Regions from separate parts of the Proteus sp. MB838 genome, predicted to be linked through region 3. Evidence: predicted binding sites of a transcription regulator. Region 3 holds the regulator's gene; each other region holds the start of a gene.

Region 1 (8,452 bases), on a different contig from region 3:
CGAAAAAACGCAAAAAAGTAGATGATTTGTAGAATTGTATTGATTGTATTTATATGTTTGTCGATATTTAATCAATATAATTGGTGGGAATGAAAATATGGTACATCTTTTCTGGAAGAAATTTGTCTGTTGAAGAGGATGCGAGTAAACTGCACGCTTTGTTTTCTGTTGGAGTTTTTCGTTCATGAGTGAAATCGCGGATTGGCAGCCAAGCGCCTCAATCGCCAACTTACTGAAAAAGGCGAAAATTGTCAGTAATATTAGGCGTTTTTTCGCTGATCGTGGTGTTTTAGAAGTTGAAACACCGATGATGAGTCAGGCTACCGTTACCGATATTCATCTATGCCCATTTGAAACCCAATTTGTGGGGCCTGGTGCTTCTCAAGGGCTAAAGTTATATTTAATGACCAGTCCTGAATACCATATGAAGCGTCTATTAGCGGCGAACAGTGGGCCAATTTATCAAATGGGGCGTTGCTTCCGTAACGAGGAAGCCGGTAGATATCATAATCCGGAATTTACGATGCTTGAATGGTATCGACCTTGTTTTGATATGTACCGGTTGATGAATGAAGTCGATGATTTATTACAAGAAGTGCTTGATTGTGAAGCGTCTGAATCGCTCTCATATCAACAAGCCTTTTTGCGCTATCTCGATATCGACCCTTTATCTGCAGATAAAGAAAAGTTACGTGAGGTTGCGGCAAAGCTTGATTTATCAAATATTGCTGACACAGAAGAAAATAGAGATACGCTACTGCAATTACTTTTTGTGTCAGGTGTAGAGCCTCATATTGGTCTTGAAAAACCAACCTTTATCTATCATTTTCCTGCTTCACAAGCTTCCCTTGCTGAAATTAGCTCAGAAGATCATCGTGTTGCAGAGCGATTTGAGGTCTATTTTAAAGGTGTTGAGTTAGCAAATGGTTTTCGTGAATTAACGGATGCTAAAGAGCAACGTCTTCGTTTTGAACGTGATAATCGTCAACGTGTTGCCATGGGATTACCTGAACAACCTATTGATGAGCGTTTTTTAGCTGCGCTTGAAGCTGGATTACCTGAATGTTCAGGGGTTGCTTTAGGCGTTGATCGCCTGATTATGCTCGCACTCGGTGTTGAGCGCATTAGTGATGTGATTGCTTTCCCTGTTTATAGAGCATAATTTATTTGCTAATCAGATTAAAAAGAGAGTTTAGGCTCTCTTTTTTAATATGAATAATATGGAAAAATACGAAAAATTGGTAAACGAGCATTTAAACGAGCATAAAATTAGCCTAAAACACAATATACTGTGATAACAAACGAGTAAAGCGTATGGATAATCGGAGCGATTTTCACTATGAGATACGGTGAGAGTAGCAGAGCAACTCAAGGGAAATTATCCTGCCCTTTATTGATAAGAGCAGGATAACAGAAATAAAGGTTATTTAGCTTGTTTTTGTAAGAACTTAACCCCTAAATCAGGGAAATCAGTAAATACCCCTTCGGCACCCGCTTGGTTATAAATAATGTCATAAAGCTGATCGCCATCTTTGGCATATTTAGGTAGTTTATCCACTCGTACCGTAAATGGATGAATGGTTAACTTGTTGGCATGAGCATCGGCGGCCATACCGGTTAAGGTGATTTTATCTGGTGTCGAGTCTTCTTCTACTAACATATGATAATCAGGGCCAATGCCATCAGCATAAGTCGCAATTTCTTTCATGGCGCCAGGTTTAAACATCCAGTCATAACTGTAGTTTGTCCATGTGCCATCTGGTTGTTTTTCATATGTCTCATTCCAATCGGTATAAGCGATTAACTGAACCAGTTTTAAATCCATCCCCATTTGTGGCATTAATTCTGTTTTAATGCGTTTTAGATCGTTAGGATCAAAGGATTGTAGATAAACATTATCGCTCTTTTGGGTATAGCCATACTGTTTTAAGACTTCGAGAACTTTTTTAGTAATGTCTTTCCCTTCTTGTTCATGAAACCAAGGTGCTTTGATCTCAGGATAAATACCAATATCTTGTCCTGTTGATTTGTTTAAGCCTTGGATAAACTCAATTTCTTCTTGGAAAGTGTGGATTCGAAAATCGGATTTTCCCATTGGGAAACGATTTGGATAACTTTGGACTTTTTTACCGTCAACAATATCGAAACCTTCGGTAAATTTCAGTCCTTTGATCTCATCAAGAGTAAAATCGATAGCATAGTAACGGCCATCTTTTCTTGCTCTGTCTGGATAGCGTTCAGCAACATCGGTGACACGATCGAGATAGTGATCATGCAAGACAACCAGTTGGTTATCTTTTGTCATCACCAGATCTTGTTCTAGATAATTGGCACCTTGTGCATAGGCGAGTGCTTTGGCAGGTAAGGTGTGTTCAGGTAAATAACCGCTGGCACCACGATGGGCAATCACTACTTTATCGCTTGCTGCTTGTGCGATTGTACTTAAAGATAGAGTTAAAAGAACGCCCGCCACTAACGGTTTCAGTTTGAAAGGTGTACTCATAAAGTTGCTCCATTTTCATTTTCGTACAATAAAGCTATGTACAGTTGGCAATAAAAAAGCCACATCAGAAAGTTGATGTGGCTTGATTTTTAGAGATGAGATTTAATCAATTTCATAAATAATCAGTTAATGATTATTCATACTTCTGTGACATTTCACGTTTGTGTTTGGTTTCATTTATCATCACGATAAGTAATAACACAACAGATAATACACTACCGCCGATCATGACCATAAAGCCACCGTCCCAACCGAAGTAGTCAACGGTATAACCTACGATAGCACTTGCCGCAACAGAACCCCCTAAGTAACCGAATAGACCGGTGAAGCCTGCTGCGGTACCCGCAGCTTTTTTCGGCGCTAATTCAAGGGCGTGCAGACCAATTAGCATAACAGGACCATAGATTAAGAAACCAATGATTAACATACATGCCATATCAATGTTCGGGTTACCTGCTGGGTTCATCCAGAATACGATAGTGGCAATGGTTACTAAGGTCATAAAGAATACCCCAGTTGCACCACGGTTACCTTTGAACACTTTATCTGACATCCAACCACACAGCAGTGTGCCTGGAATACCTGCGTATTCATATAAGAAGTATGCCCATGAGGATTTATCCATGGCGAAATCTTTGACTTCGCGAAGATAAGTCGGAGACCAGTCCAATACGCCGTAACGAAGTAAGTAAACAAATACGTTAGCAATTGCAATCATCCACAGAAGTTTGTTAGGGAAAACATACTTCATAAAGATTTCTTTTGCTGTCAGTTCTTGTTCGTCTGTTTCTTTATAATCAGGTGGATAATCGTTTTTATATTCTTCGATAGGAGGTAGACCACAAGATTGTGGTGTATCGCGCATTAATGCAAACGCAATCATCGCTACTAAAATAGCCGCGAATGCTGGCATATATAATGCTGCTTTCCAGTCGTTAAACCATGCCATACCTAACAGGAACAGCAATGGCGGTAAACCACCACCGACGTTATGAGCACAGTTCCAAATAGAGACGATACCGCCACGCTCTTTTTGTGACCACCAGTGAACCATGGTACGTCCACAAGGAGGCCAACCCATACCTTGGAACCAACCACACAGGAACAACAGCACGAACATGATCATAATGCTCGAAGTTGCCCATGGCACAAAGCCCATAATTAACATCACAATGGATGCAAGAATAAGACCTGCGGGTAAGAAGTAACGCGGGTTAGCACGGTCAGAGAATGACCCCATGATAAACTTAGAGAAACCGTAAGCAATCGAGATCCCTGATAAAGCAAAACCCAGATCCCCTTTAGAGAATCCCTCTTCAACGAGGTAAGGCATTGCTAAAGCGAAGTTTTTCCTTACTAAATAATAAGCAGCGTAACCAAAGAAAATCCCCATAAAGATTTGCCAACGTAAACGGCGATAGACAGGATCTATCTGTTCCTTTGGCAGACGCGCTTTATGTGGCGCAGGTCTAAACAGACTTAACATATTAGCCTCCGATGGCTTTTATTTTAATATGTTGATATTAAACAATGACAAAACGAACAACAAAGGAATCAAAAAATTTTCTTTAACGAACGTAATAGTAAACTTGTTGAAGCAAATTTACTGTGAAGTAATACTCAGTTGTCGAATAATTTTTCAAGATGTGTAATTTTGAGTGATATGTTAACTTTATGAAACACTTTCTGGTAAATAATTTGTGATTAGTATCACATATGTCGTTTTAATTTTTCACTCATGAGCGTTTCTCTTTCGTTTTTGCTCATTATCAAACATTAACCACATTTTTTGTGTATCTTATACACTATAATTAACGTTAAAGAATAATTAAGCGTTTGCTGAATGTAATGTGAGAGGGCATCTCTATGATGAGCGGTTCACCAGTGACAGAAACAGATGTCATTATTATCGGCGGTGGAGCTACGGGGGCAGGCATGGCAAGAGACTGTGCTCGTCGTGGATTACGCTGTATCCTACTGGAAAGACACGATATCGCAACCGGTGCAACCGGTCGAAACCATGGTTTATTACATAGTGGCGCACGCTATGCAGTGACCGATCCGGAATCAGCGCGTGAGTGTATAGAAGAAAACATGATCTTAAAACGGGTCGCTCGTCATTGTGTTGAAAAAACGGATGGCCTTTTTATTACTCTCCCTGAAGATTCGTTAGAATTCCAACAAACCTTTATTCAATCTTGCCAAGCGGCAGGTATTGATGCTCAAGCCATTTCACCTGAAGAAGCTATTCGCTTAGAGCCTTCGGTGAATCCTAATCTTATTGGTGCGGTTAAAGTACCTGATGGTACGGTTGATCCTTTCCGCTTAACGGCGGCCAATATGTTAGATGCACGTGAACATGGCGCGCAAGTGCTCACTTATCATGAAGTGATGGGCTTGATCCGTGAAGGCGACCGTGTGAAAGGTGTACGTGTTTATGATCATCAATCTAAAAATATGTATGAGATCCGCGCACAAATAGTGGCCAATGCGGGAGGAATATGGGGACAAAAAATTGCAGAATATGGTGATTTAAAAGTCCGCATGTTCCCAGCAAAAGGGGCATTACTGATTTTAGGACACCGTATTAATAATATGGTGATCAACCGCTGTCGTAAGCCTGCGGATGCCGATATTTTAGTGCCTGGCGATACCATCTCATTAATAGGAACCACCTCAACTCGCGTTCCTTATGATGAAATCGACAATATGTATGTCACCCCTGAAGAGGTTGATATCCTGATCCGCGAAGGTTCAATGCTGGCACCTAAACTGGCTCAAACTCGTATTTTACGTGCTTATGCCGGTGTACGTCCTTTAGTGGCTAGCGACGATGATCCTTCTGGTCGTAATGTGAGCCGCGGTATTGTATTACTTGACCACGCACAACGGGATGGACTCGAGGGCTTTATCACCATAACGGGTGGTAAATTAATGACTTACCGATTAATGGCTGAATGGGCCACAAACAAGATCTGTGAGAAATTAAATATTTCAGCAAAATGTACCACGGCTGAAGAGCCACTGCCTGGCTCTCGCCAATCAGCAGAGCAAGCATTGCGTAGTGTGGTGTCGTTACCGGCGCCAATTCGAGGCTCAGCGGTTTATCGTCATGGCGATTTAGCCAATAAACTATTGAGTAATGAGCGTATTGATAAAAGCTTAGTGTGTGAATGTGAAGCGGTCACGGCCGGTGAAGTTCGTTATGCAGTGAATTCTTTAACCGTGAATAATTTGCTCGATTTACGCCGTCGTACTCGTGTGGGAATGGGAACTTGCCAAGGTGAGTTATGTGCTTGTCGCGCAGCAGGATTATTAAATCGTTTACAAGTCACAACGCCTCATGGCTCCGAACAACAACTTGCTCATTTTCTAAATGAACGTTGGAAAGGTATTCGTCCTATCGCATGGGGTAATGCGTTACGTGAAAGTGAGTTTACCAGTTGGGTGTACCAAGGTTTATGTGGCTTAGATGCCGATATGATTGATAAAACAGCTTCAGTGGAGGCCGATGATGAAATTTGACGTTATCATTATAGGAAGCGGATTAGCAGGGCTGACTGCGGGGATCCGCCTTGCTGAAGCAGGCAAATCTTGCGCCATTATCAGTAATGGACAAAGTGCGTTACATTTTTCATCTGGATCACTGGATTTATTAACGCATCTTCCCGATGGCACGCCAGTTTCTCATCCGAAACAAGCGTTATCAACACTGGCACAACAAGCACCAGAGCATCCATATAGTCGTATTGGTGAAGCAAATGTCACTCAATTGATAGAGCAAGCGCAAACGCTGTTATCAACAACGAGAAATTTAGACTATAAAGGTAACGGTGATGAAAACCATTACCGTATTACCCCGGTTGGACGTTCACGTATGAGTTGGATGAGCCCACAGCGTGTGCCGACTTATAGCGTTAATCAACCATTCCTATGGAAAAAAATAGCGGTGGTGGGGATTGAGGGATTCTTGGATTTTCAACCTCAGTTTGCAAGTAGTACTTTAAATGAACAAGGTATTGAGGCCATTCCTTATCACATTCATTTACCTTTATTGGATAGACTACGTGATAATCCAAGTGAGTTTAGAGCAATTAATATTGCGCGCTATTTAGATAAGCCTGAAAACACGCAAGCATTAGCAGAAGAATTAATTAAACACATAGATAATAGTGTTGAGGCAATTGTACTACCTGCATGTATCGGGCTAGATGAAGAAGCGCCAGTTAATTTATTACAAGAGTGTGTGGGTAAACCAATTTGTCTATTACCGACATTACCGCCTTCATTATTAGGTATTCGCCTACATCAGGCACTAAAACTGCGTTTTCAACAAGCAGGTGGTTTGATCATGCCGGGTGATCGCGCAGAAGAAGCCGATTTAGTTGGTAATAAGGTTGTCGGTATTCATACCCGTAATCATACTGATATCCCTATCCGTAGCGAGCATGTCGTATTAGCCACAGGCAGTTTTTTCAATAATGGCTTAATTGCGGAATTTGATCGTATTTACGAGCCATTAATGGAATTAGATTTATTAGAAAGTTTACCGCGTAATGAGTGGACACAAGTCAATGTGTTTGCCAAACAGCCTTATATGCGATTTGGTGTTAATACAGATAGTCAATTAAGACCGTTAAAATATGGTGAAGCGTTAGACAATGTCTATGCGGTGGGGGCGCTTTTAGGTGGTTTTGATCCTCTAAACGAAGGCTGTGGTGCAGGTGTCTCCATGATAAGTGCACTCTATGCAGCTCAACAAATATTACAGAGTGATAAATCGCAGCACACCACATCTGCGGCTGTGGAGGCAGTACTATGAGTTTACAAGATACCAGTTTTGAAAGTTGTATTAAATGTACAGTTTGTACGACCTATTGTCCTGTGGCAAAGGTCAATCCACTCTATCCAGGACCTAAACAAGCAGGCCCTGATGGTGAGCGTTTACGCTTAAAAGATCCCATGCTTTATGATGAAGCACTGAAATACTGTACTAACTGTAAACGTTGTGAAGTGGCATGTCCTTCAGATGTAAAAATAGGGGATATCATTTCCCGTGCTAAACTTAACTACAATCCTAAAACACCTAAAATTCGTGATGCTATTTTAAGTCATACTGATTTAATGGGAACGCTCTCTACGCCAATGGCGCCGATTGTTAACACTATTACCGGATTAAAACCAGTACGTAAAATCTTGGATAAAGCGCTTAAAATCGACCATCGTCGTGAATTACCCAAATACTCTTTTGGTACATTTAGAACATGGATGAAAAAACAGGTTGAAGAGCAAGCACGCTTTAAAGATCAGGTTGCGTTTTTCCACGGTTGCTATGCTAACTACAATCACCCTCAATTAGGGAAAGATTTAGTTAAAGTATTCAATAAAATGGATATTGGTGTTCAACTATTAAAACGTGAAAAATGTTGTGGTGTTGCATTAATTGCCAACGGCTTTGTGAAACAAGCGAAAAAACAAGCCACCGTAAACCTTGAATCTCTGACAGAAAAAATTGTGGAGAACAACATTCCGGTTGTTGCTACATCTTCTACTTGTACTTTCACTATTCGTGATGAATATGAACATATTCTAGATATTGATACTTCAAAAGTACGGGAAAATATAGAATTAGCAACACGTTATATTTATCGGTTATTGGAAGAAGGGCGTGAATTACCATTAAAACATACCCCATTAAAAGTGGTTTATCATACCCCTTGCCATATGGAAAAAATGGGGTGGGCGGCTTACTCCATTGATTTAATCAAACGTATTCCTGGGGTAGAAGTGATTGTATTAGATTCACAATGTTGTGGTATTGCCGGTACTTATGGTTTTAAATCGGAGAACTACGATGTTGCGCAAGGCATTGGGGCGGGATTATTCCGTCAAATTGAAGAGAGTGGTTGTGATTTAGTCATTACAGATTGCGAAACCTGTAAATGGCAA
Region 2 (8,452 bases), on a different contig from region 3:
GGTGTGGGAAGGAACACGGCCATTACTGGTGGAGATCCAAGCGTTAGTCGACCACTCTATGTTATCAAATCCTCGCCGTGTTGCGGTGGGATTAGAGCAAAATCGCTTAGCAATATTATTAGCGGTTTTGCATCGTCATGGTGGTTTACAGATGTCTGATCAAGATGTCTTTGTTAATGTCGTTGGCGGTGTCAAAGTAACCGAAACTAGTGCAGATTTAGCTTTATTACTATCATTAGTATCGAGTTTTCGTAATCGTCCTTTACCGCGTGATTTAGTTATTTTTGGTGAGGTAGGACTCGCGGGAGAAATTCGTCCTGTACCAAGTGGACAAGAGCGAATTGCAGAAGCAGCAAAACACGGTTTTAAACGTGCTATTGTGCCTAATGCGAATATGCCAAAGAAAAATCCACCTGATATGAAAGTGTATGGTGTGAAGAAACTATCAGATGCGTTATCTGTACTTGATGATTTGGACGACTTCTAAAGGAGTAAATCATGGGATCTTTTGATTATATCAAACAGGCAATAAAAAAGAATGGCTATACCTTACAGCAAGTTGCCGATGAAAGTCAGATGACAAAGGGCTATCTTAGCCAGCTTATTAATAACAAAATCAAAAGCCCCAGTGCACAAAAAATGTCCGCATTACACCAATTTTTGGGATTAGAATATCCATTACAACAGAAAACCATTGGGGTGATTTTTGGTAAATTCTATCCTCTTCATACTGGGCATATTTATTTAATTCAACGAGCTTGTAGTCAAGTGGATGAATTGCATGTCATTTTATGTCATGACGAACCTCGTGATAAAGAGCTATTTATCAATAGTGCGATGTCACAACAGCCGACGGTAAGTGATAGGTTGCGCTGGTTATTACAAACTTTTAAGTATCAGAAAAATATTCGTATTCATGAGTTTAATGAACATGGTATAGAGCCTCAACCTCATGGTTGGGAAATGTGGAGTGAGGGTATCAAAGCCTTTCTACAAGAAAAACAAATCGCGCCGGATTTTATCTATACCAGTGAACGAGAGGACGCCAGTCAATATGAAGCATTTTTAGGTATTGAAACGGTACTGGTCGATCCTGAGCGCTCGTTTATGAATATTAGCGGTAGTCAAATCCGTCAAGCGCCATTTAAATATTGGGAATATATTCCTACCGAAGTAAAACCTTTTTTCGTGCGTACAGTGGCTATATTAGGTGGTGAATCGAGTGGCAAATCGACCTTAGTAAATAAGCTTGCCAATATTTTTAATACAACCAGTGCGTGGGAATATGGCCGTGATTATGTCTTCTCTCATTTAGGAGGAGACGAAATGGCATTGCAGTATTCTGATTATGATAAAATCGCTTTAGGTCATGCCCAATATATTGATTTTGCAGTTAAATATGCTAATAAAGTTGCATTTATCGATACTGATTTTGTAACAACACAGGCTTTTTGTTTACGTTATGAAGGAAAAGAACATCCTTTTGTACAGGCATTGATTGATGAATATCGTTTTGATTTAGTTATTCTGCTAGAGAACAATACGCCATGGGTTGTCGATGGTTTACGTAGTTTAGGGAGTGATAAAGAGCGCCGTCGTTTTCAAACATTGTTGATAGAGATGTTAGATAAAAACAATATTGAATATGTCAAAGTAGATCCTCCTGATTATGATGAGCGCTTTCTTCGTTGTGTCGAATTAGTCAGGGAATTGCTGATGATGCAATCAAAGCATATCGAATAAGTATTTTTCAAAACGCCATTAATTGGCGTTTTTTATTTATAGCTAGCTATATAGTCACAATAAGAATGAAATTTTTGTTTAAACCTAAAGTATGGATAAAAACGGCTGTTCATTAAGCGATTAGCATAATAATGCTATTTTTTTCAAATTAGTGAAAATAATTACTGCAAATTAATGGTAGATCTCTATGATAAAAGTTAGGTATAGATATATCGGTGTGTATTTCTTTTTCTCTTAAGTGTGAGGAGTCACACACTTTGTCTTCATAAGCTTAACCAATTGAAGAAACAGATTTATTTTCGCAAAAGGACAAGATAATGGCGCAACCTTCCCGTATTTCACTTCAGATCAAAAAAACAGTTATTTCATTAGCCATTGCTGCTTTAGGCTTTACGGCTTCCTCTTCTGCATTGGCTTATCAAAAAGTCCATCAACCCGATAATAGCTATCAGCAATATATTTCTCAGCGCCAAACGGTAGATATGTTGATCCAAGATGCATTAGAGGCATTTAAATCGCCAGCGCGTGTTTCTGACGCTGGATTTACGGGAAAACTACCTTCTAATATGGAAGTCGTAGCACAAAAGCTACAACAAGCTTATAAATTAGAGCCTTATCGCTTAGATTTACTATTTAGTGCCGCCAGTGCTTATGTCTATAACAATCAAATAGAGCGCGCGGTAACGATTTATAAACAAATTTTAGAAGCCGCACCGGATGATATTGATGCATTAATTTATGTGACTTCTTGGACGCGTTTTGAAGGTAAAGATAAAGAAAGTGAAGCCTATTTTAACAAGTTAAAATCCCTTAATCCGGCAAAAGCTGAAGAGCTAAGCCGCTTTTTTGCTCAAGTTGATCGTGTAAGCAAAATGCCATTAAGTGATAAGTTAACGCCAGCAGATTTGGCAACGCTAAATAAAACCAAAGGAAATAATGCCATTGTGACATTGGGTTATGCACTTAATCCAGATGGTACGATGAATCAGATCTTGATTGATCGTTTAAATAAAACCCTTGAAGTCGCAAAACAGTTACCTGATGCAATGATTGTTGTGACAGGTGGTGTGCCGAAAGCACATCAAACTGAAGGTAAATTAATGGCGGATTGGTTAGTTAAAAAAGGTATTCCCGCAGAGCGAATTTTCCAAGACAATTATGCACGCTCAACGGTGGAGAATGCGTTATTTAGCCGTTATGCATTAACTAAACACCGAATTAAAACAGCGGTGATTATTAGCTCTGGTAGTCATGTTCGTCGTGCTGATGTTATTTTTACGGTTGCGAGTTGGCAAAGTGGCCCCAGTGATATCACTTATTTAACGGTTGTAGCCCCCGATAAGCCATTAGCTGAATTACAAAAAACATCAAAATCTGATTTACAAGGTATTTATCGCGATGGCTTAAAAGTATTGGGATTATGGAGCTTCCGTAGTTATCCATTAGAAGAACGTTGATAGACCTTTTGAATATTATTTTGCTACTAAAACTCCACAAGAAAACTAAAAGATTGTGGAGTTTTTTTATTATTCTAAGTGATCAAATTCATACACTAATAAATCCTTATTGAATTGATAACAATTATCATTACTATAAGTTCTTACCTAAATTATAATGAGAACATACAGTGAGAACTCCTCTAATGATCTGCGCATTGATGGCCTCTTTTTCTAGTTTTGCCAATTGCTTATCAATAACAGAAAATAAAGAAATATCAGGTCAGTTTAATCACGATAAGGCACTCTGTTTTACTACACATTTACAGAGCCAGCGTTATGCTGAGTTAGATGTTAAAGGTATACAAAATCTGCAATTAGCAAACCAAGATGGCACTCATATTCGTCGCTTATTAAAAGATGTGCCCGTTGATGGACAACAACAAAAGATACGCTTCCTATTACCTGAAACGGCAAATTATCAGTTTATTGCCCAAGGAGAAGTTGGGGTACAGTGGCATATCACACTGAAAACATACCCTTATCAGCCTTTAGATAAAGATGCGGGTATAGCATTAACTAGCCCTAGATTGCAAATGCTGGCACAAGATCTCACCGCCAGCAATATACAGTTATTCTGGCAACAGATACAGCAAGAGGGAACTCCCCTTGTTGAACCTTACGATAATCATAACAAGCGCGTGACTTTTTTATGGCAAGGTGCGCAATCTAATGTATATCTATTGGGATCGCCTGCAGGTGATCATGATCCGTTAACGCGTTTAGCCAATAGTGATATTTGGTATCGTAGTTATATCGTGCCTAACGATACATTAATGCAATATAAATTAGCACCAGATGTGCCAGTCATTGAAAATGCAACAGCTGCACAGCAGCGCCGTGCTATTTTAACGACGGCACAGGCCGATCCTTTTAATCTTCACCCTTCACCAAGTAAAGCGGACGATCGCTATAATTACTTTTCATTGCTGTCACTTGATTATCCCCGTGAATGCCAGTTGCCAGATATCTTAGATAGGGCAATGAATGGCAATACATCAATCAGTCGTTTTCATAGTGAAATTTTAAATAATGATCGAGAGATTGCGCTTTATTTACCCGCACAGAAAATGACGACACCGCGGCTATTGGTGCTATTTGATGGACAAATTTATCGCCAACAATATGGCATAGACCAGTTTTTTGATAAGTTGATTGAAGAGGGGAAATTACCTCCTATTGCTATCTTATTTGTCGATAGTATCGATAGTGATCGTCGTAGTGTTGAATTACCACCTAATCCTGATTTTCACCGCTTTTTAGCGGATGAACTTTTGGTTTGGTTAGAGCAAGAGAAAGGCCTGCAAGTAGCCGCTAAGGAAACTATAGTCTCAGGCTCAAGCTATGGGGGGTTAGCCTCTGCATGGGTGGCATTTAACCGTCCTGATCGCTTTGGGAAAGTGCTTAGTATGTCCGGCTCTTATTGGTGGGCGCCAGAAAACGAAGCCCCAGAATGGTTAATTAGCCAATATCAACAGGCGGATAAAAAACCATTACAGTTTTTCTTAGAGGCTGGGTTATTTGAGTCTCGTGAAGGCACTGGAGGAATATTAAATAATAATCGCCAATTAAAGCAGGTTTTACAGCAAAGGGGCTATCCTGTGCAATCGCTGGAGATGGCGAGCGGGCATGATTATATCTCTTGGTGTGAGGCGCTTTATATCGGCACTAAAGCGTTAACTAACGATTAATTATTCATCTTTTTTATCTTAAAGGGATGTGAGTGGTGGTGAACCACACATCCTTTTTCTTTAGGCTAATTTGTCATTTATTTGCCATAAAGCTGTCATCTAAATCGCTTTTTTCTTTCATCTGTTTGTCATTTTACTCTCGTAAGCTCTTGGTGACTTAAAACATAAACCCCAAAATTCTTTATTTTTTTTGCGTGCAAGGAAAAAGCTATGTCTCTACGTTATCAACGTTCTGCGTTATCTGTAGTCGTCGCAACACTCTTTACAAGCGTGGGTTTCTCTTCTTTTGCAGCCCCCGTCACTGCCGATACTATTTTGGCGCAAGATCGCGCAGCAAAAGGTAATATTACGGAATTTGGTGGTGCTCGTCGTATAACCTCAGATCAAACTGAAGCATTAAAAGCAGCACTTAATAATCATCAAGCTAAAAATGTGATCCTATTTATCGGTGATGGGATGGGGGATTCTGAGATAACGGTAGCACGTAACTATGCCGAAGGGGCTGGTGGCTTCTTTAAAGGAATTGATGCGTTACCGATGACCGGCCAATATACTCATTATTCTTTAGATAGAAAAACACAAAAACCTAATTATGTAACAGATTCGGCCGCATCAGCAACAGCATGGGCTTCAGGGGTTAAAACCTATAATGGGGCATTAGGGATTGATGTATTTGGTAAAGATCACCAAACGATTTTGGAATTAGCAAAAGCGAATGGTAAAGCGACGGGGAATGTCACTACCTCTGAAATCCAAGATGCAACACCGGCTGCGCTATTTTCACATGTTACTGGGCGTAAGTGTTATGGGCCTGTAGAAACGTTAGCAAAATGCTCAACGAATGCGCTAGAAAATGGCGGTAGAGGTTCAATCTCTGAGCAATTGTTAGTGACTCGTGCCGATATTACACTGGGAGGAGGCGCGAAAAGTTTTGCTCAAACAGCAACGGCCGGTGAATATAAAGGGAAAACGCTCGAGCAACAAGCAATAGAGCGTGGCTATCAAATTGTGAAAGATGCTAAATCGTTAGAGGCGATTACGCTAGCAAACCAAGATAAACCTGTGTTAGGCCTATTTCATGATGGTAATATGGCCGTCGCTTGGGAAGGGCCAAAAGCCACTTATCAAGGTAATTTAAAGAATCCTCCTTTAGAGTGTAAACCGAATTCAAAATTAGACCCGAATGCACCAACATTAGCGCAAATGACCAAAAAAGCGATTGATTTGCTGAAAACGAATGAAAATGGTTTCTTCTTACAAGTCGAAAGCGCCTCCATTGATAAACAAGATCATAATGCTAATCCTTGTGGTCAAATTGGTGAAACGGTGGCATTAGATGAAGCGGTACAAATTGGTTTAGATTTCGCTAAACAAAATGGTGATACGCTTATTATAGTGACCGCAGATCACGCTCACTCTAGTCAAATTATTGAAGCTGATGTGAAATCAAGTGGCTTAACACAAGCATTGATTACCAAAGATGGCGCTGTCATGGTGGTGAATTATGGTAACTCAGAAACGGATTCACAAGAGCATACTGGCGCGCAATTACGCGTTGCCGCTTATGGCCCACATGCTGCTAATGTCGTAGGGTTAACAGACCAAACAGATCTTTTCTTTACTATGCGCGATGCGATGGGATTGAAATAACCTTGATAAGGTGACTGAATTGTAGTCTGTCTGAAATGTAGTTGAATTGTCTTACTAAAATTGTTGTATTTTCACGCGACTTAGAGAGATACCCTCAAGTCGCGTTTTTTTCTATGATTTCTTTACAAAAAATAAGAAAACGATAATAAATCAAGACGTTATTTACAGTCTGATTTTGAAAGTTGCTTTTTGTTTGCTATAATTAACAGAATTTACAATGATATTCTTATACTATTCTTAACTTCTCCATTGATTATTGCACTTAAGTCGCAATATCTTTTTGCCTAATAACGTCGTTTTGATTAGGGCGTTATCTATAAAAATCATTTTTCAGATATGGTTATCTGCGTAGGATCTCTCTCTTTTATGGCATTGAAGGAGAAATGAGCCAATAAACAACGATAAAAAATAAGGTGACTAATTTCTATGCTAACACTGCTTCATTTACTCTCATCCGTGGCACTTTTAGTCTGGGGAACACATATTGTTCGCACCGGTATTATGCGAGTGTTCGGCTCTGATTTACGCCGAATTTTAGGTAAAAGTATTAATAAAAAATCGAATGCTTTTCTTGCCGGTGTCGGTGTTACTGCCTTAGTACAAAGTAGTAATGCTACGGCATTGCTAGTGATTTCGTTCGTCACTCAAGGTCTTATTTCTATTACACCCGCTTTGGTGATTATGTTAGGGGCTGATGTAGGTACAGCGCTAATGGCGCGAGTGCTGACATTCGATCTTTCGTGGTTATCACCGTTACTGATTTTACTGGGTGTCATGACTTTTTTAAGTCGTAAAAAAGAGCGTATCGGGCAACTGGGTAGAGTGGGAATAGGCCTTGGTTTAATTATCTTAGCATTACAACTGATTGTGACTTCTGCTGAGCCGATAACCCATGCCAGTGCAGTACAAGCTATTTTTACCTCTTTGAGCGGGGATACGATTTTAGCACTACTGGTCGGCGCTATTTTTGCGATGGTCAGTTATTCAAGCTTAGCGGCGGTATTACTTACCGCAACATTAAGTGCAACAGGCTTTATGCCTTTATATATTAGTTTATGTATTGTTATTGGTTCTAATATTGGTAGTGGATTGTTGGCATTAATCAGTAGCCGTGGTCAAAGTATTAGTTCACGTCAAGTCGTCATAGGAAGTCTGTTTTTTAAATTAATTGGCGCCTTGCTGGTATTGCCGTGGATCACCATCATTGCGACAAAAATCCAACAATATGATTTTTCCCCTGCGGAAGTGATTATCTATTTTCATGTGATTTATAACTTAGTGCGCTGTGTGTTGATGTTGCCGTTTGTGGGGCCAATGGCGAAATTATGTCAAAAATTAGTGCCGGAATTACCGGTTACTGGGACAGAAGTTGCACCTCGTTATTTAGATCCATCTGCCGTTGATACTCCCTCTTTAGCTATTGCTAATGCAGTCAGAGAGACATTACGGTTAGGGGATGTGGTTGAACAGATGTTGCAACGTTTTCAAGCCTTAATGGAAGGGGATCGTCTGCAAAAAAGGGAGATTAGCCAGCTAGAAGAGGAAGTGGAATTGCTCCATAGCAGTATTAAATTGTATATGGCACAAATTCAGCAGCATGATCTTGGTACTGAAGACTCTCGTCGCTGGGCAGAAATTATTGATACCGCGATGAATTTGCAACAATCTTCCGCTATCATAGCGCGTATGTCTGGTGAGGTGGTGAATAAAAGTTTAGATCATCACTTAAATTTATCGGAGGAAGGACGTCGTGAATTACAGACACTCCTTGAGCGTCTGCAAAGTAATCTGAATCTGGCGATGTCGGTGTTTGTTTCCGGCAATATGGAGCATGCGCGTAAATTACGCCGAGCAAAACATCGATTCCGTTTA
Region 3 (8,452 bases):
TACGGCTTGGATTATGCCAAAAACGTAAAGTGAAACTCATCAGAATAATCACAATACAAGGAGGATAAATCATCACCAGAACAGGAATGGAGAACGCAATCAGTTTACTTAAACCAAGATTAGAGACTACCGCGGAAAATACAGCCAAAATCAATACTAATGTACGATAAGAAATAGGCAAATAGCGGCTAAAAAACTCCGCACAAGCACAAGTTAAACCTACCGCGGTCACCATACAAGCTAAGAAAATAAGCAGAGCTAAAAAGAAACTACCAAAATTACCGAAAGTATGTTGCACATAAGCATGTAAAATATCTGCGCCATCTTTTGCTTCTGGAATAATGCTGCCGCTAGCAGAACCAAGCTTAAATAAACTAAGATAAATCGCCGTTAATAACACACCCGCGATAATTCCCGCCCACATAGTATAACGTGTTAATAAAGACGAATTATCAATCCCTCTTGAGCGGGCCGCATTGACAATAACAATACCAAAGACCATCGCGCCTAACGTATCCATGGTAAGATAGCCATTAATAAAACCTTGGGTAAATGCCATATCTTGATACGCTTGTGTAGCGGGGATCGGCGTTCCTGCTGGCCAAAATAGCGCAGCTAAACCTAATACAGCTAAGGCTAAAATTTTAATCGGTGCCAGAATGTGACCAACACTATCAAGTAATTTTCTCGGATACAGTGAAATACCGATAACAATTAAAAAGTAAATAACACTATAAATAAGTAAGGCAATATCACTATCACCCACTAAAGGGGCAATGCCAACTTTAAAAGAGACCGTTGCGGTTCGAGGGGTGGCAAATAAAGGGCCGACAGCAAGATAAGCGACTATTGCTAATAAAAGTCCCATAGATTTACCAATGGGGGTGCTTAATGCTTCAATTCCCCCTCCCACTTTCGCTAATGCCACCACTGTTAGCACAGGTAAGCCAACTCCGGTTAGCAAAAAACCAATGGCCGCAGTCCAAACAAACTCCCCTGATTGCAACCCCACCATCGGGGGAAAAATAATATTCCCTGCTCCAACAAATAGAGCAAAAGTCATAAAACCTAATGCCAGAATGTCTCTGGAAGTTAATCGATGTGCCATAAGATTTGTTAATATATCGTTATTAGATGGTTAATTTACATTTACTATATAAAGTAAATACAACAAAAATATCAGCAGTATCTATTTTGCTTCATGATGGGTTATTCAGAATAATATTTAAGAATAATCATTTTACACAGAGCAATTACATATTAAATAGAAAAAAGCGCCGATAACTGCTCACAAGTAAAACTTTTATAATGAAAAAAGGCAATAGCTGATCTAAAAAGCAGAATAATCATCTAAAGTATTTTTTCAGGCCAGTGATAACTGTTATATATCGCCAATTATCCCCGATATGATTTGTATATTTTTCACTCACCAAACGGCAATCTAGCCATCAATTAAAGTTCCCATTAATTAATAATATTAAAATTTAACGCTACGATATTAGATTTTATTGATATTGATTTGATGGGTATATGACAAAAATACCTTTATCACCTCTTTTAAAAATAGGTAATAAAGGTACTAATAAAATAAGAATAAAAACGAAATTATTTTTTTTCTGTTAACAATGTTTGCGGCATGATAAAAGAAAAAGTGCTTCCTACACCGACTTTACTTTCAATATTCAGTATTGAGTGATGATGTTGTAAGGACTTTTTGACAATCGCCAATCCAAGCCCTGTACCACCGGTGTGGCGGGAGCGCGCTTTATCTACACGATAAAAACGTTCGGTTAAGCGCGTTAAATGTTCAGCACTGATACCCGGCCCATTATCTGACACACTAAACAACATACCTTGTGGTACTTTTTTCCAACTCACGCGAATAGTCGTACCCTCAGGGGTATGATTTATGGCGTTATAGACAAGGTTAGATACGGCACTACGCAATTGCTCTTCATTACCACGAACAGCCCATTTATGGTCAATATCAAAGATGATATTTTGTTGTTCTTGGCTTAATGAGTGCGCGTCATGCTCAAGCACGCTTAATAGCGCAGGCATATCGACAACCGTGTTCAAATCAATATGAGGCGCAGATTCAATACGTGAAAGCTGTAACAGTTGTTGTACTAATAAGTCCATACGCTTTGCTTGCTCTTGCATGGTCTTAATCACTTTATGTTCAGCCGGGTTTTCTGCGGTATTCTCTTCCATCATCTCAAGATAGCCTTGAATAACCGTTAAAGGTGTTCTTAATTCATGGCTCACATTAGCAAAAAAATCACGTCGCGAATTTTCTAACTTATTCTTCTCGGTCACATCGCGAGCAACCATTAAACGTTGATCATCCGCATAAGGCATCACCCGAAATTCAACAATAGCACCATTATTTAATGCAATAGTTAAAGGGCGGCTAAAATCGGCGACGGTGAAATAATGTAAAAAATCGGGATAGCGCAATAAATTAAAAATATTTTGTCCATTATCATCAGGCCAACGAAAGCCTAGAAGATGCTGAGCAAGACTATTACACCAAAAGATATTTCCTTCATTAGTGATCATCACAACGGCATCTGGTAGGCTCTCCGCCCCGCTACGAAAACGCTTAATTAAATCACCTAATTCTCGACGGCGTTTACGGTTACGTTGCTGTGTTTGTCGTATACCATAAAAAATAGGCTCCCAGCCCCCTTTCCCTTCTGGGGGTAATACCGATCTATCGAGCCATAACCATTTAGATAATTTCATTAAATTATAGGCGTGCCATATCAAGGCACTCAGTAATGAGACCACGAGCAACCAAGGAAGGTGGCCGATAAATAGTGATAATACAAAGGCAGGTAAACAAAATAGAAATAGCCCCCACACGAGGGCTTTCCATGAGAGTCGTTCTAACACCAGTTAATTACTCCCTTATCAACTCAAAATCGAGCAGAGAAACGATATCCCGTTCCTCGTACCGTTTGTATCATTCGGTCATGGCCATCTTGCTCTATAGCTTTACGCAATCGACGAATATGTACATCGACAGTACGATCTTCGACATAAACATTGGTGCCCCAAACATAGTTTAGCAACTGCTCTCGGCTATATACACGTTCGGGATGGGTCATAAAAAAGTGGAGAAGTTTAAATTCGGTAGGCCCCATATCAATGGGTTTATCTTGACTGGTAACTCGATGTGAAACAGGATCAAGACTTAATCCATTAAATTCAATCACATCTTCTGCCGACATCGGTGACAATCGTCGTAAAATAGCCTTTACCCGAGCCACCAGCTCTTTAGGCGAAAAAGGTTTAATCACATAGTCGTCTGCACCTGTTTCGAGACCTTTGACTTTATCTTCTTCTTCCCCTTTTGCTGTTAGCATAATAATAGGAATATCACGGGTATTATTTTCACGCTTCATCTGTTTAATCACTTGGATACCCGAGCCTCCGGGGATCATCCAATCTAATAAAACCAGATCAGGGTAAGGGTCAATCAGAAAACTCAATGCAGTATCATAGTCCTCAGCTTCAATAGGCTGAAAACCATTTTGCTCTAATACAAAACAGATCATCTCTCGAATTGCGGTTTCATCTTCAACAACAAGAATACGCCTTGCCATACTCTATCCTGTGTTATTTATATAGAGGGTCATAATGATTATGAGGCACTTTTATGACAGATTTATGACTGACTATGACAATACTGGAATACAGTGTCATTATTAAGGTAAATAAGGCTAAAATTGGTGTAATTTCACTCAAAATACGTAGCTCATAGGTGGATTTTCACTAAAAAAGTAAGGTGCGCCATACTGACGGCAGTTAACATTAAGGGATAGCAATGCGGATTATTCACACCTCAGATTGGCATTTAGGACAATATTTTTTTACAAAAACTCGCGCCCAAGAGCACCAACAATTTCTCGATTGGCTATTAGCGCAAATCCGTGAACAACAAGTTGATGCAGTTATTGTTGCAGGGGATATCTTTGATACTGGCTCCCCCCCAGTTATGCCCGAGAGCTTTATAATCGATTTGTCGTCGCAATAAGAGATACTCAGTGCCAACTGATTATTTTAGGGGGTAATCATGATTCTGTGGCAACGCTAAATGAATCTAAATCACTGTTAGCGTGTTTAAATACCACCGTCATTGCTAATGTTCACACTGAAACCCCACAAGCCCCTATTATTCTTTATCAAAAAAATCACACACCTGGAGCATTACTTTGTGCAATCCCCTATTTACGCCCTAGAGATATGATAAATAGCAAAAGTGGGCAATCGGGAGCAGACAAACAGGGCGCTTTAAAAGAAGCGATCGCAGATTATTATCAACGCCAATATCAAGCCGCGCTCGACTTACGAAAACAACTCAATGTTAACATCCCTATCATTGCCACAGGGCATCTGACAACGATTGGCGCCAGTGTTAGCGATTCGGTACGTGAAATTTATATCGGCACATTAGAAGCCTTTAACGCAACCCTATTTCCTCCATTTGACTATATCGCCCTTGGTCATATTCATCGCCCACAGCGCGTCAATAAATCGGGTCATATTCGCTACAGTGGTTCACCTATTCCATTAAGTTTTGATGAAAGTGCACAACAGAAAAGTGTTTGTCTTATCGATTTTGAGCAAGATAAGTTAGCGGAAATGACACTATTAGCCATCCCTGAGTTTCAGCTATTACGCACTCTTTCAGGCTCGTTACAAGAAATTGCCACACAACTCGAAAAGTTAGCAACACAATATAATGAAATGGATACCACGATTTGGCTAGATATTGAAGTTTCAACTCAAGATTATCTCAGTGATATTCAAACCCGTATTCAAGAGCTAACTCAATCGCCACTCTTTGAAGTGATCGTATTAAGAAGAGCGAGAAAACAACGTCAAGCACTGATGCAAAATGAGAAAGAAACCCTAACTGAACTGACTGTATATGATGTATTTGAAAGGCGCTTAGCTCAACACCAGTTTGAAACCGAGGAAGACAAAACACGGTTAACCACACTCTTTAAGCAAGCGGTTGAAATGGCAGAGCAAGAGGATAACAACGCACGATGAAAATCTTAAGTCTGCGCTTTAAAAACATTAACTCACTCAAAGGCGAATGGAAAATTAACTTTGATCAAGAGCCTTTTGTTAGCAATGGGCTATTTGCCATTACAGGCCCGACAGGTGCGGGTAAAACCACGCTCTTAGATGCAATTAGTTTAGCCTTATATCACAGAACGCCACGCTTAGATAAAGTAACCCAATCTCAAAATGAATTAATGACTCGTCACACTGCAGAATGTTTAGCTGAAGTGGAATTTGAAGTTAAAGGGGTTGCCTATCGGGCATTTTGGGAACAACGTCGTGCTAATTATAAAGAAGAGAGAAACTTACAAGCCCCACAGGCTGAGTTAGCAAAAATTAATCGTTTAGGCGGTGAAGATAAAGTTTTAGCCAATAAAATTAGCCAAGTAAAAGAAAAAATAATCTCGATCACCGGATTAGATTTCGATCGCTTCACTAAATCCATGTTGTTATCACAAGGGCAATTTGCTGCATTTCTCAACGCTGATGATAAATCTCGTGCAGAGCTACTTGAAGAGCTTACTGGTACAGATATCTATCGCCATATTTCACAAACAATTTTTAAACATTGGCGCGAAGAAGAGCAGGCTTTAAACACGCTAAAACAACAAGCTCAAATGATGGCATTATTGGATGCAACAATACGCCAAGAGCTATTAACACAACAAGCCAATATTCAAGCACAAGTAACAAGGTTACAAAAAGAGCAACAGGAATACCAAGTTGCTAAGCAATGGCAAGAAAAAGCGCTAGAAATTCAGCAGCAACAACAATCAGCCCAAGCGGGACTCTATGAGGCTCAACAGGCATTAATTATTGCTCAACCCGATATTCAACGCTTAGAAAAAAATGAGCCAGCAGAAAAAATTCGCCCTCTTTATGATGAAAAAAATCGTCGTCTTACAGAGCAAAACTATTTAGCAACACAGTTAACAAGCTTAAAAACAGAAAAACAGGCTATTGAACAGCAAAGTCTACCTATCAATAAAAAATTGGCAGACTTTCATGAACAATTAAAAACGCATCATGAGAAAAAACAGCACACTTTACAGTTAATTCGTGAGAAGGTACTGCCTTTAGATAATCAATTGGTGCTGTTACAACAAGAAATTAGTACTAATAACCAACACAAGCATAAATTAGAAAAAATATGCGCTGAATATCTGCAACATTCTCAGTTAGCCGAGAAAAAATTAATCACCACACAACAACAAGTTAATCAATTAAATAACGACTTAACACAACACGCCTATCATGCACAACTTGCGGAAAATCTACCCTTATGGCAACACTATTTTCAGCAATATAATGAAATATCAAACCAATATCTTGCCAACCAAAAACGAGAAACAGCAGAGCAGGAAAAAGTCATAAGTTTGGAAAAAGCATTACAACAAGCTACCCAAACATTAGCCACCCAACAAGAGCAACTTAATTTACAGCAACAGCAACTACAATCTTATCAAACACAATTGGAAGCGCGTCAAAAAGCAGACAAACCCGATGAAATAAAACCGCGATTACAACAAATTAATCTGCAAAAAAATGCATTGGCAAAAATTATAAATTTACACACTCAATTACAACGTAATGGCAAAGAGCAGCAACATTATCAAACTACATTGAGTGAAAATCAGCAAAAAATAGCAACTCTAACCCAAACGATTGCAGAAAATGATCTGGCACTAAAAGAGAAAGCACAACATCTTAAAGATTTAAATGACAACTATCTTTTGCTACAAAAAGTCGCCGAATATGAGCAAGAGCGTGCACGTTTACTGAAAGATAAACCTTGCCCTCTATGTGGCTCAACACAGCATCCTTATGTAGAAACCTATCATGACATCAAACCAGATGAGACAAAGCTACGTTTAGAAGCATTACAACAGCAGGTGCATTCACTCACCATCACCTTAGCCGAACAGCGAACCCAACTGGTAAACTATGGCTCACAAAATAGCACCTTGAGTGACAATATCGCTCAGTTAACCCAAGAGAATAGCGTACTGACCCAACAGTGGCAGACGTTAGCACAAGCACACCATTTACCGTTAGTTGATGATGCAGATAACTTACTGACATTAGAACAATCATTAAATCAGCAAGAGCTTATTCTCACAGAAAAACTTGACAGTTATCAGCAATTAGAAGCCCAAACACATCAAAAGAATACGCATTTTCTCAATGCAAAAGAGCAATTTAATCAACAACAACAATCGGTTAAGCAACAGCAAAATGATTTAGATTATTTGCAAAAAACAATCAAAACCTATCAGCAACAAAGCGAGCACTTGCACCAACAGCAACAACAATTAGCACAACATATTCAGTCAGCGATTGAAAAACAAGGCTATACACTCCCTGAATTTGAGCAGTTCACGCCATGGTTGGCAGCTCGTCAACAAGAGCACCAGCAATATCAAAGTCAGTTAAAAGAGCTTCAGCTATTACAACAAAGCCTACGTGAACAGCAAGTGACGCAAAATGAAAAAAAACGTTATTTAGCAGAAAAACAGGCTGAACTTGAGGCGCTATTAGCAAAATTAAGCCAACAACAGCACCAACAAACACAATGGCAGGATCAACGACAAGCCTTATTTGGTTCACAATCTGTAGAGCAGGTACGTAGTGAACTTGATAAACATAGCCAATTTTTACAAACCCAGATTGAGCAATATACTCAAGAAAAAAACCAACTAGAAAACCGACTTAATCAATTAATTGGCCAATATCAAGAGAATGAAAAAGCCCTACAACGAGCAATAACACAAGCACAACAAGCCACTGAACACTATCAACACGCGTTAAAAGAGAGTCTTTTTGCCGATGAAAATGACTTTTTAGCCTCTCTATTATCGGTAGAGGAAAGAACACGTCTACAAGAGCAGCAAAAACAGCGACTTGATAAACTTTTACAAGAAAAAACGCGCCTTGAGACTCAAGAAAAAGCCTATCAACAACATTTATTACAACAACCATTACTCTCAACCCAATGTACTGCTGAGCAATGTAATATCCATTTAGACGACTTAGCAAAGCAACACAAAGCGTTGCAAGAAACACTATTTAGTCTGCAAATACAATTACGCCAAGATGATGAAAAACGGATAGAGCAACAAACACTATTAGCGCAAATAGCCAAACAGCAAGCGCATTATGATGATTGGAGTTATTTAAATGAGTTAGTTGGCTCTGCATCTGGTGATAAATTTAGTCGCTTTGCCCAAGGGTTAACCCTCGACCATCTTATCTATCTGGCTAATCGTCGCTTAGAAAAACTACATGGTCGTTACTTTTTACAACGCAAAACGACAGGTAGCCTTGAATTACAGATTGCCGATACATGGCAAGCAGATGCTCTACGCGATACACG
Region 4 (8,452 bases), on a different contig from region 3:
GTTCTTTCCACACAAGCTGACAGTGTTGCACAAGCTTATCAAGAACAATTTACTTTAGATCCTGTGGCTGAAAAAGAAGAGTGGTGTCGTATTACCGGAGTGAAAAAATAACAAAGGTTAAATATTAAACAATTTGCGATAATATTAAACAGTTAAAGTTTCACTTAATGATTATTTATCAGGCATTAATCACAATTTTGCCTGATAAATATCACCTTGTTGCTTGAGTTTGTTACTTCTCTATATTTAAATTTAAAATTTTAGAAAAACATTAACGCATTGTTTTTATTGACTAAATAATCTATTTATAAAAAATCAAGTATAAAAAAGTAACTTTTTTTCGCGATTTGGTTAAACTTTGTCCTTTCATATCTGGTAAAAAATGCGTAATATACGCGCCCTTGCAGTCACAGTTTGGCCCTCTTTTCATCTATGCGAATCGGACAGTATCAGTTAAAAAATTGCCTCATTGCAGCTCCAATGGCTGGCGTTACAGACCGACCTTTTCGGTCACTTTGCTATGACATGGGTGCGGGGATGACAGTTTCTGAAATGCTTTCTTCTAATCCTCAGGTTTGGAAGACAGACAAGTCTCGGTTACGGATGGTACATAGCGATGAATTGGGGATCCGCTCCGTACAAATTGCGGGAAGTGACCCTGTTGATATGGCTACAGCTGCGAAAATAAACGTAGAAAGTGGCGCTCAGATTATCGACATTAATATGGGTTGTCCGGCAAAAAAGGTGAATAAAAAGTTAGCAGGCTCGGCATTGCTGCGTTATCCGGATTTAGTCGCAGAGATCCTTTCTGCGGTGGTCAATGCGGTTGATGTACCTGTTACACTCAAGATCCGTACAGGATGGTCACCTGATGAACGAAACTGTGTAGAGATTGCCAAATTGGCTGAAGATTGTGGTATTGCGGCTCTCACCATTCATGGACGTACGCGCGAGTGTTTGTTCAAAGGTGAAGCTGAATACGACAGTATTCGGACAGTTAAGCAGAGTGTCTCTATTCCCATTATTGCGAATGGAGACATAACTGACCCGCTAAAAGCCAGAGCAGTGCTTGACTACACTGGAGCCGATGCTTTAATGATCGGTCGCGCTGCTCAGGGAAGACCCTGGATCTTTCGGGAAATCCAGCACTATCTGGACACAGGTGAACTGTTGCCTCCTTTGCCGATTGCAAAGGTGCAACAAATAATGCAAAAGCATGTGCGTGAATTGCACGACTTTTACGGTCAAGGCAAAGGAACTCGCATTGCACGCAAGCATGTCTCTTGGTATCTCAAGGAACATGCCCCTGATGACCAGTTTCGGCGCTCCTTCAACGCCATAGAGGATGCCAGCGAACAGCTGGAGGCGTTGGAAGCATATTTCGAAAATTTTTTGCGTAAATAAATAAAAGAGCTGACAGAACTATGTTCGAACAACGCGTAAATTCAGACGTACTAACCGTTGCCACTGTAAATTCACAAGATCAGGTAACCCAAAAACCTTTACGTGACTCAGTTAAACAAGCACTGAAGAACTATTTTGCTCAATTAAACGGTCAAGATGTTAATGACTTATATGAGCTGGTATTGGCTGAAGTTGAACAGCCATTGTTGGACATGGTGATGCAATACACCCGTGGTAACCAAACACGTGCTGCGCAAATGATGGGCATTAACCGTGGCACACTGCGTAAGAAACTGAAAAAATACGGCATGAATTAATAGAAGTCGTATAATACATTGAATTAAAAAGCCCTTTTCATTATTTGTTAAGGGCTTTTTTGTTATTGCAAAACGATAATTCTTTTACATATGTAGTGGGTGATAGCCACGAAATTTTATCACACGTTTTATATCCTTCATCAAGAAGAAAGATATTTACTACAAATGAGATAGGAAAACTGAGCAATACACCGGCAAGTCCTAAATAGACTAAATATCGCATTATTAATTTATTAAATGTCATTAAAGACATAAAAACAATTGATTTTACACCAAGAAAAAACTCAATTGTCATTGCGAAACAAGTATATATGACAAGTGGTACCCCCAGTGTTAACATAACAATAGGCTCTGAAAATATAATAATATCTTCCATCAGAAATAACGAAATAGTGTAACCATAAACAAGTATTCCAATTACGATAAATAAAATAAGAAAGAATATGGAAACTATTATTTTATCCCATCTTGGCATAATCAAAACCTTGGCCATGAGTGAAATATTTTATTAACATCAACCTCAGGTGTTCTTGGTTTTCTTTTTGACTCCTCTCTCAAGTATTAAATAACTTTTTCACTTAAGCCATATTGCTTATCTATATAATCTAAAGTCATCGTGATACCAACCCCTACAAGAAAGACAATTAACCCAACAGCTACTACACTGCCTCCTACCACAGCGCTTGATAATAATACTGTGCCTACAGCCCAAGCTCCAGCAGCAGCCAAAGCTGTTTTTGCCATATCAACCGTTACATTTCCCAAAAAATCGGCTAAATGATATTGATCCTTAAATACCCATTCCAATCCTTTATAAGCAAATGAAAAAATTAGACAGAATTTAGCACCCTTGACAATGCCATCACATTGAAGATAAAACAAGATATAATATCAATTTCGTAGAGATATGGAGATCAAATTTGAATAAGGTTATTAAATTTATTTTTATTGTTCTATTACTTGTAGGGTCTATTCTGAATATACCCATTTTATTTGTAGATAATCATTTTTCATACACAAAACATGATTTCATTAGGTATAATTTATTTACCTTTGATGAAATCAAAAACGCTCCTATTATTTCAAGCAATTACATTATATTTTACGACTCACCTGATGGTGTAGCACCAATGACTAATTCAATTCTATTTTCAAATGTAAATCCAAACCGTAAAATAGAATTGATAAATTATATTGAAAATCTAGGTTATGTAAAAGATATAAATGCATATTGGAATACAGATGGAAATGAATCCTGGCGTAAAGACAATTTATTTATACAAATAAAACAAATTAATAGTGAACATACGATTTTATTCTTAGTGGAGAAAAATTAATGGCATTCTTCTCCACTCATGTTGACTAAGCTATCGGATATTAAAAGTTGGGCTAATAAACCAATGAATAAGCTTAATTGATGCCAATAATAGTGCTAGGCTAATGGTGATAACAGTGAGTGAAAAAACCATCGGTAACGTAAGGGATAACTGAAAAAAGATTATGCCTTGTAAAAGGATAAAACAAATAATTGGATGAATTAAATAAACACCTAACGCATTATTGGCAAGAGAAGCGTATTTTTGAGTAGTTGGTGCAAGGTAAATAATTCCTGCACTTAAAATAAAACTTATCAATAAAGAAATAATATATATAATTAACTTTGCAAAAAATAGACTCCCTTCTAATTTTGTTAGAATAATATAATTGATATTATATTGATAATAAAGTATAAATATTGATAATAAACTTATTAAAGCAATAACCACAAAAGATTGACTTCTCAATTTAGCAATAGTTTGTTGGTCTACTAAATAAGCGATAATAAAAAATGGAAAATATTGTATTATAGCCAAGAAAGTAGATAGTTTAGTTTCATAGTCTTTAGTTAACAACGATAGCAAAATACTGACAAGCAGAAGAGAGAATAATATTGGTTTATGATGTCTGATGTATGAAGGTAACAATAGGAAAAAAGCTTGCCAAATAGGTGTAGCAAGAAAAAACCAAACACCATTTTGAGGAAAAAGAAGGTAAGTATTAAGGTCAAATTGCCCTGAATAATAAAGAGGGATCATATCAATAGTTTGGAAAGTCGCATAAATCACTAAGGCAGCCAATAAATTATCACGCCAACTTTTCCATGTCCCATTTTTAGTAATAAACCCGATAATAAAAACAAACATAGGAATTAATGTTAAATCAAATATATTAATCAGTAATGAAAAGTCAGGGGTATGGCTTTGTTTCAAATAGAAACTAAAAACAATAAGTGAACTTAATATCAATTTTAATGCTGGCCAATAGGGTTGCTTAATTTTTTCCATACTCAACATTAACTTACCTTAGTTATTTATATTTTTCGATATAAAATAATAAACCAGTTTACACCTTCCTGCTAATATTAATATAAAAGAAACCAAATATCATTTAGATAAATTTACTTAGGAAATAACTGATAGATTAAATTCGGGAAAATATCATCTTCAGATTAGAGTTCTATATTCTGTCAATAATGCTAACCTTAACTGAAAACAATGACACTTTATCTTTACTATTAGCATTTTTTTAGACAAACTTTGTCTATACAATAGACAAAGTTGATGTTTATCAGGGAATTACTATGACAGCCTTACCACGAAAAAATATGTGGCAGATTGTCCTTACTATCATTTTAGTAGGAATAAATTTACGCCCTTTTTTAACCGGGCCTGGCCCTGTTATTGACAATATTATTGCTTCAACAGGCATGAGCTATAGCCAAGTCTCATTACTCACGTTATTACCCATGATTTTAATGGGAGTCGGTGCTTTGGTTGTGCCCTTTTTACAACCTTATATTCAAGCTCGTAGAGGGCTACAAGTTGCGATGCTTATCTTATTATTAGCATCGTTTTCTCGTGCCTATGTTTCTGATGGTGATCAGTTACTTATTACTGCTCTATTTTGTGGTTTAAGTGTCGCTTATATCCAAGCGGTTTTCCCTGGCATCATCAAAGCGTGGTTTGGACAGAAAACTCCCATTATGATGGGTCTCTACTCAGCCATGCTAATGGGAGGAGGTGCATTAGGTGCTCAGTTATCCCCTGTTCTTACGGCATCTGATGGCAATTGGCAACAGGCTCTTGCTTGGTTTGCGTTACCCGCGAGCGTCGCATTAGTTGCTATTACGCTATCAATTAAAAAGAATATTTCCGAAACCAATAAACTGCCACTTAATACATTGATTTGGCGACCAAGAACAGCCTTATTAATTGTTGGATTTGGCTTTGTTAATGCCGGTTACGCTTCGATGGTGGCATGGTTAGCTCCCTTCTATCAATCATTAGGTATGCCAAGTGCACAAAGTGGCTCATTAGTTGCTATTTTGTCACTCTTTCAAGCATCAGCAGCATTAATTATTCCATTTCTTGCTGCCAAAAATCATGATCGCCGTTTTTGGCTACTTTTAACACCGACAAGCCAACTTATTGGATTTTTAGCGCTGATGACAATGCCAATGAGTGCCCCTTATCTATGGAGTATCTTTTTAGGCTGTGGGTTGGGTGGTTGTTTCTCAATGATGATGATTGCCGCATTAGATCATGTTCCTCATCCATTACACGCAGGAGCACTATCAGCCTTGATGCAAGGTGGCGGATTTATTATTGCCTCTTTTGGGCCGCTGATCGCCGTATGGCTACAACAAGATGATGGTAGTTTTACCTATGCTTGGGCTTTTCATGCTGTCTTAGTGATATTAACTATGGGATTATTTGCACGGTTAAATCCTCATAATTATAATAAGGCCTATCCTACTAGCCATATATTGACAGATTAGTGATAAAAATAAGCATTATAAGGCATCTGTGTCATTCACTCAGATACCTTATAAAAAGCACATTAATTCTGTTGATAAATATCTGGGACATCAGTGATCAACATATCGACTCCCCATGCTTCAAAATCTTTCACTTCTTTAGGATCATTGGGGGTATAGCAATAAATTTCATAGCCTGCTTGTTTCAACATAGCCGCTTGTTGCTGCGTTAAATATTGATAATTACAATGCACGCTAAACCCCTCTATAGCTTGTAAAGTTTCTAGTGCATTATCAGGAATATCATCCCATAGCTGTCCTCGACGAATGGCGGGCAGATAACGTTTCATCACCATTAATGCGTGAGTATCGAAAGAGGAAAACAGGATTTGTTCGTTAGGGATATCTGCGCTTTTTATCATTTCAGATACCGCTAAACATAAGCGCTCTACATCATCATCAGGCCATGTTTTAAGTTCGATATTGAGCTTAGTGCCTGAGCGCTTTATCAACTGCAAACCTTGTCTTAGTGTGGGAATTTTTTCCCCTTGATAAAGTGAACTAAACCAACTGCCTGCATCAAGGCGGTGTAAATCATCCAAACTATGAAAGCGCACCGCACCTTGTCCATTCGTGCAACGATTAACCGTCTTGTCATGGATCAGTACAGGTACATGATCTGCCGTTAATTGCACATCGGTTTCAATCCATTCACACCCAAAATCAATTGCCATTTTAAATGCAGCTAATGTGTTTTCAGGTGCCTTTCCAGAAAATCCTCTATGAGCGGCTATTTTCATCTTTCTCTCCTTATTCGTTGATATCGCCATCATGACAACCATTTATGACAGCAATTTGACAGTCACACCATCAACATATCTTCATTTAATTGTCACCCATTTGTCATAAAGAACGCTTAGGGTATTTCTTAAATTAGATTGCGCCTTTCGTATTTAAATAAAAAGGAAATTTTGCATGTCGATTAAATCCTTCAGTACGCTTGCCATAGCAATAGCATTATTTACTTCACCAACCTACGCAAAAACCGAAATAGAGTGGTGGCATGCTATGGGAGGCGCCCTAGGTCAAAAAGTCAATCAAATTGCCTCAGACTTTAATGCCAGCCAATCAGAATATGTGATCAAACCTGTCTATAAAGGGACTTATCCAGAAACGATGACCAGCGCTGTTGCTGCATTTCGAGCCAAAAACCAACCTGCGATTGTTCAAGTGTTTGAGGTGGGAACAGCAAGTATGATGGGAGCTAAAAAAGCCGTTTTTCCTGTTTACCAATTAATGGAAAAAACCAACGAGCCATTTGATCCTAATAGCTACCTCTCGACAGTTACCGCTTATTACACCACCAGCGATGGTAAAATGATATCTCTACCTTTTAATAGCTCAACGCCTGTGCTTTATTACAACAAAGCACTATTTAAACAAGCAGGCATAGCGCAACCTCCTAAAACATGGAAAGAGATGGGGGCTGTCTCTCAGAAACTACTTGATGCTGGCGTGAAATGTGGTTTTACCACCACTTGGCAATCATGGACCCAAATAGAGAATTTTGGCGCTCGTAATAACTTACCTATCGCCACCAAAAATAACGGCTTTGATGGGACTGATACCTCATTTTTATTTAATCAGGCACCGTTTGTTACTCATATCCAACGCATGGCGGATTGGTCTAAATCCGGTATTTTTAAATATGGTGGCCGCCAATCTGATGCTATGCCGCTATTTTATACTCAAGAATGCGCCATGGTGATGGAGTCATCTGCAGGCTTTGCGGGTATTAAAGAGAATATGAAAGGCATTGATATTGGTGTTAGCCAATTGCCTTATGACGATACTTTAGTTGATAAACCTGCTAATAGCATTATCGGAGGTGCCTCATTATGGGTAATGGCAGGTCGTCCTGATGCTGAATATAACGGTGTCGCTAAATTCTTTACCTATCTTTCTAGTCCTGAAGTACAAGCAGATTGGCATCAAGCAACCGGTTATTTACCTGTGACGAAAGCCGCTTATGCATTAACACAACAACAGGGGTTCTATCAGCAAAATCCTGGTGCTGATACGGCTATTTTACAAATGACCACCTCTGACTCTACAGCAAACTCAAAAGGCTTGCGCTTTGGTAACTTTTTACAAACGCGAGAAATCGTCGATGAAGAATTAGAAAAAGTGTGGTCAGGCAAACAGAGCGCACAAGCCGCCTTGGATAATGCGGTTAAACGGGGAAATGAACAACTACGCCGATTTGAACGCACTCAGTAAGGTATTTGGTATTCGGCGAACATCAATAAGTGTTCGCCTGTTATTTTGTCAGATCTCTGGATACAGTATGGCTTCCCAATCCGTTTACTTTAAACAAAAATGGTTACCTATCGCGCTGATCTTCCCTCAATTAGCCATTACTTTAATTTTCTTTATTTGGCCGGCTGGACAAGCATTGTTGCAATCTTTTCAGTTAGAAGATGCTTTTGGCCTTAGTCGTGAATTTGTTGGTTTAGAAAATTTTCAGCGCTTATTTAATGATAATTATTATTTTGACAGCTTAATCACCACGCTTATTTTTAGTACCAGTGTTGTATTACTTTCAATGTTATCTGCGGTTATTTTAGCGGGTATTGCTGAGCAAATATTACGGGGTAAATTGTTTTACCGCACAATACTTATCGCTCCTTATGCTATTGCTCCTGTTATCGCAGGTTTTCTCTGGTTGTTTATGCTCGATCCTACCATTGGTGTATTAAGCAGAGTATTAAACAAAATCGGTATCAATTGGGATCCGGTCTTAAATACATCTCATGCAATGTGGATGGTGATTTTAACCGCCACATGGAAACAGATAAGCTATAACTTCCTGTTTTTTCTTGCCGCGTTACAATCTGTGCCTAAATCGTTGCTAGAAGCAGCAGCCATTGATGGC

Evidence for each region. Region 3 encodes PhoB, which activates phosphate uptake and scavenging genes when phosphate is short. Its sites were predicted from a motif close to CTGTCATAAAACTGNCNNAT; they were not measured.
Region 1: the regulator PhoB is predicted to act here: its motif matches at 4,165-4,184, upstream of glpT (glycerol-3-phosphate transporter).
Region 2: the regulator PhoB is predicted to act here: its motif matches at 5,012-5,031, upstream of phoA (alkaline phosphatase).
Region 4: the regulator PhoB is predicted to act here: its motif matches at 6,360-6,379, upstream of ugpB (sn-glycerol-3-phosphate ABC transporter substrate-binding protein UgpB).

What each region holds. Positions count from the first base shown of each region.
Region 1 covers NZ_BAABMO010000032.1:39,150-47,601, forward strand. Annotated here, with positions in the region: gene epmA (elongation factor P--(R)-beta-lysine ligase) at 185-1,162, shown strand; gene glpQ (glycerophosphodiester phosphodiesterase) at 1,424-2,503, opposite strand; gene glpT (glycerol-3-phosphate transporter) at 2,637-3,989, opposite strand; gene glpA (anaerobic glycerol-3-phosphate dehydrogenase subunit A) at 4,370-6,028, shown strand; gene glpB (glycerol-3-phosphate dehydrogenase subunit GlpB) at 6,018-7,325, shown strand; gene glpC (anaerobic glycerol-3-phosphate dehydrogenase subunit GlpC) at 7,322-8,452, shown strand, end outside.
Region 2 covers NZ_BAABMO010000027.1:37,909-46,360, forward strand. Annotated here, with positions in the region: gene radA (DNA repair protein RadA) at 1-487, shown strand, start outside; gene nadR (multifunctional transcriptional regulator/nicotinamide-nucleotide adenylyltransferase/ribosylnicotinamide kinase NadR) at 499-1,743, shown strand; gene ACYUCW_RS12495 (YdcF family protein) at 2,061-3,200, shown strand; gene ACYUCW_RS12500 (alpha/beta hydrolase-fold protein) at 3,371-4,930, shown strand; gene phoA (alkaline phosphatase) at 5,141-6,580, shown strand; gene ACYUCW_RS12510 (Na/Pi cotransporter family protein) at 7,007-8,452, shown strand, end outside.
Region 3 covers NZ_BAABMO010000053.1:1,327-9,778, reverse strand. Annotated here, with positions in the region: gene brnQ (branched-chain amino acid transport system II carrier protein) at 1-1,108, opposite strand, end outside; gene phoR (phosphate regulon sensor histidine kinase PhoR) at 1,606-2,898, opposite strand; gene phoB (phosphate regulon transcriptional regulator PhoB) at 2,922-3,611, opposite strand; partial or broken gene sbcD (exonuclease subunit SbcD) at 3,833-5,064, shown strand; gene ACYUCW_RS16325 (SbcC/MukB-like Walker B domain-containing protein) at 5,061-8,452, shown strand, end outside.
Region 4 covers NZ_BAABMO010000025.1:32,724-41,175, forward strand. Annotated here, with positions in the region: gene prmA (50S ribosomal protein L11 methyltransferase) at 1-111, shown strand, start outside; gene dusB (tRNA dihydrouridine synthase DusB) at 433-1,404, shown strand; gene fis (DNA-binding transcriptional regulator Fis) at 1,425-1,721, shown strand; gene ACYUCW_RS11960 (DUF1240 domain-containing protein) at 1,762-2,196, opposite strand; gene ACYUCW_RS11965 (hypothetical protein) at 2,283-2,603, opposite strand; gene ACYUCW_RS11970 (hypothetical protein) at 2,642-3,058, shown strand; gene ACYUCW_RS11975 (hypothetical protein) at 3,089-4,054, opposite strand; gene ACYUCW_RS11980 (cyanate transporter) at 4,342-5,538, shown strand; gene ACYUCW_RS11985 (glycerophosphoryl diester phosphodiesterase) at 5,601-6,317, opposite strand; gene ugpB (sn-glycerol-3-phosphate ABC transporter substrate-binding protein UgpB) at 6,493-7,797, shown strand; gene ugpA (sn-glycerol-3-phosphate ABC transporter permease UgpA) at 7,865-8,452, shown strand, end outside.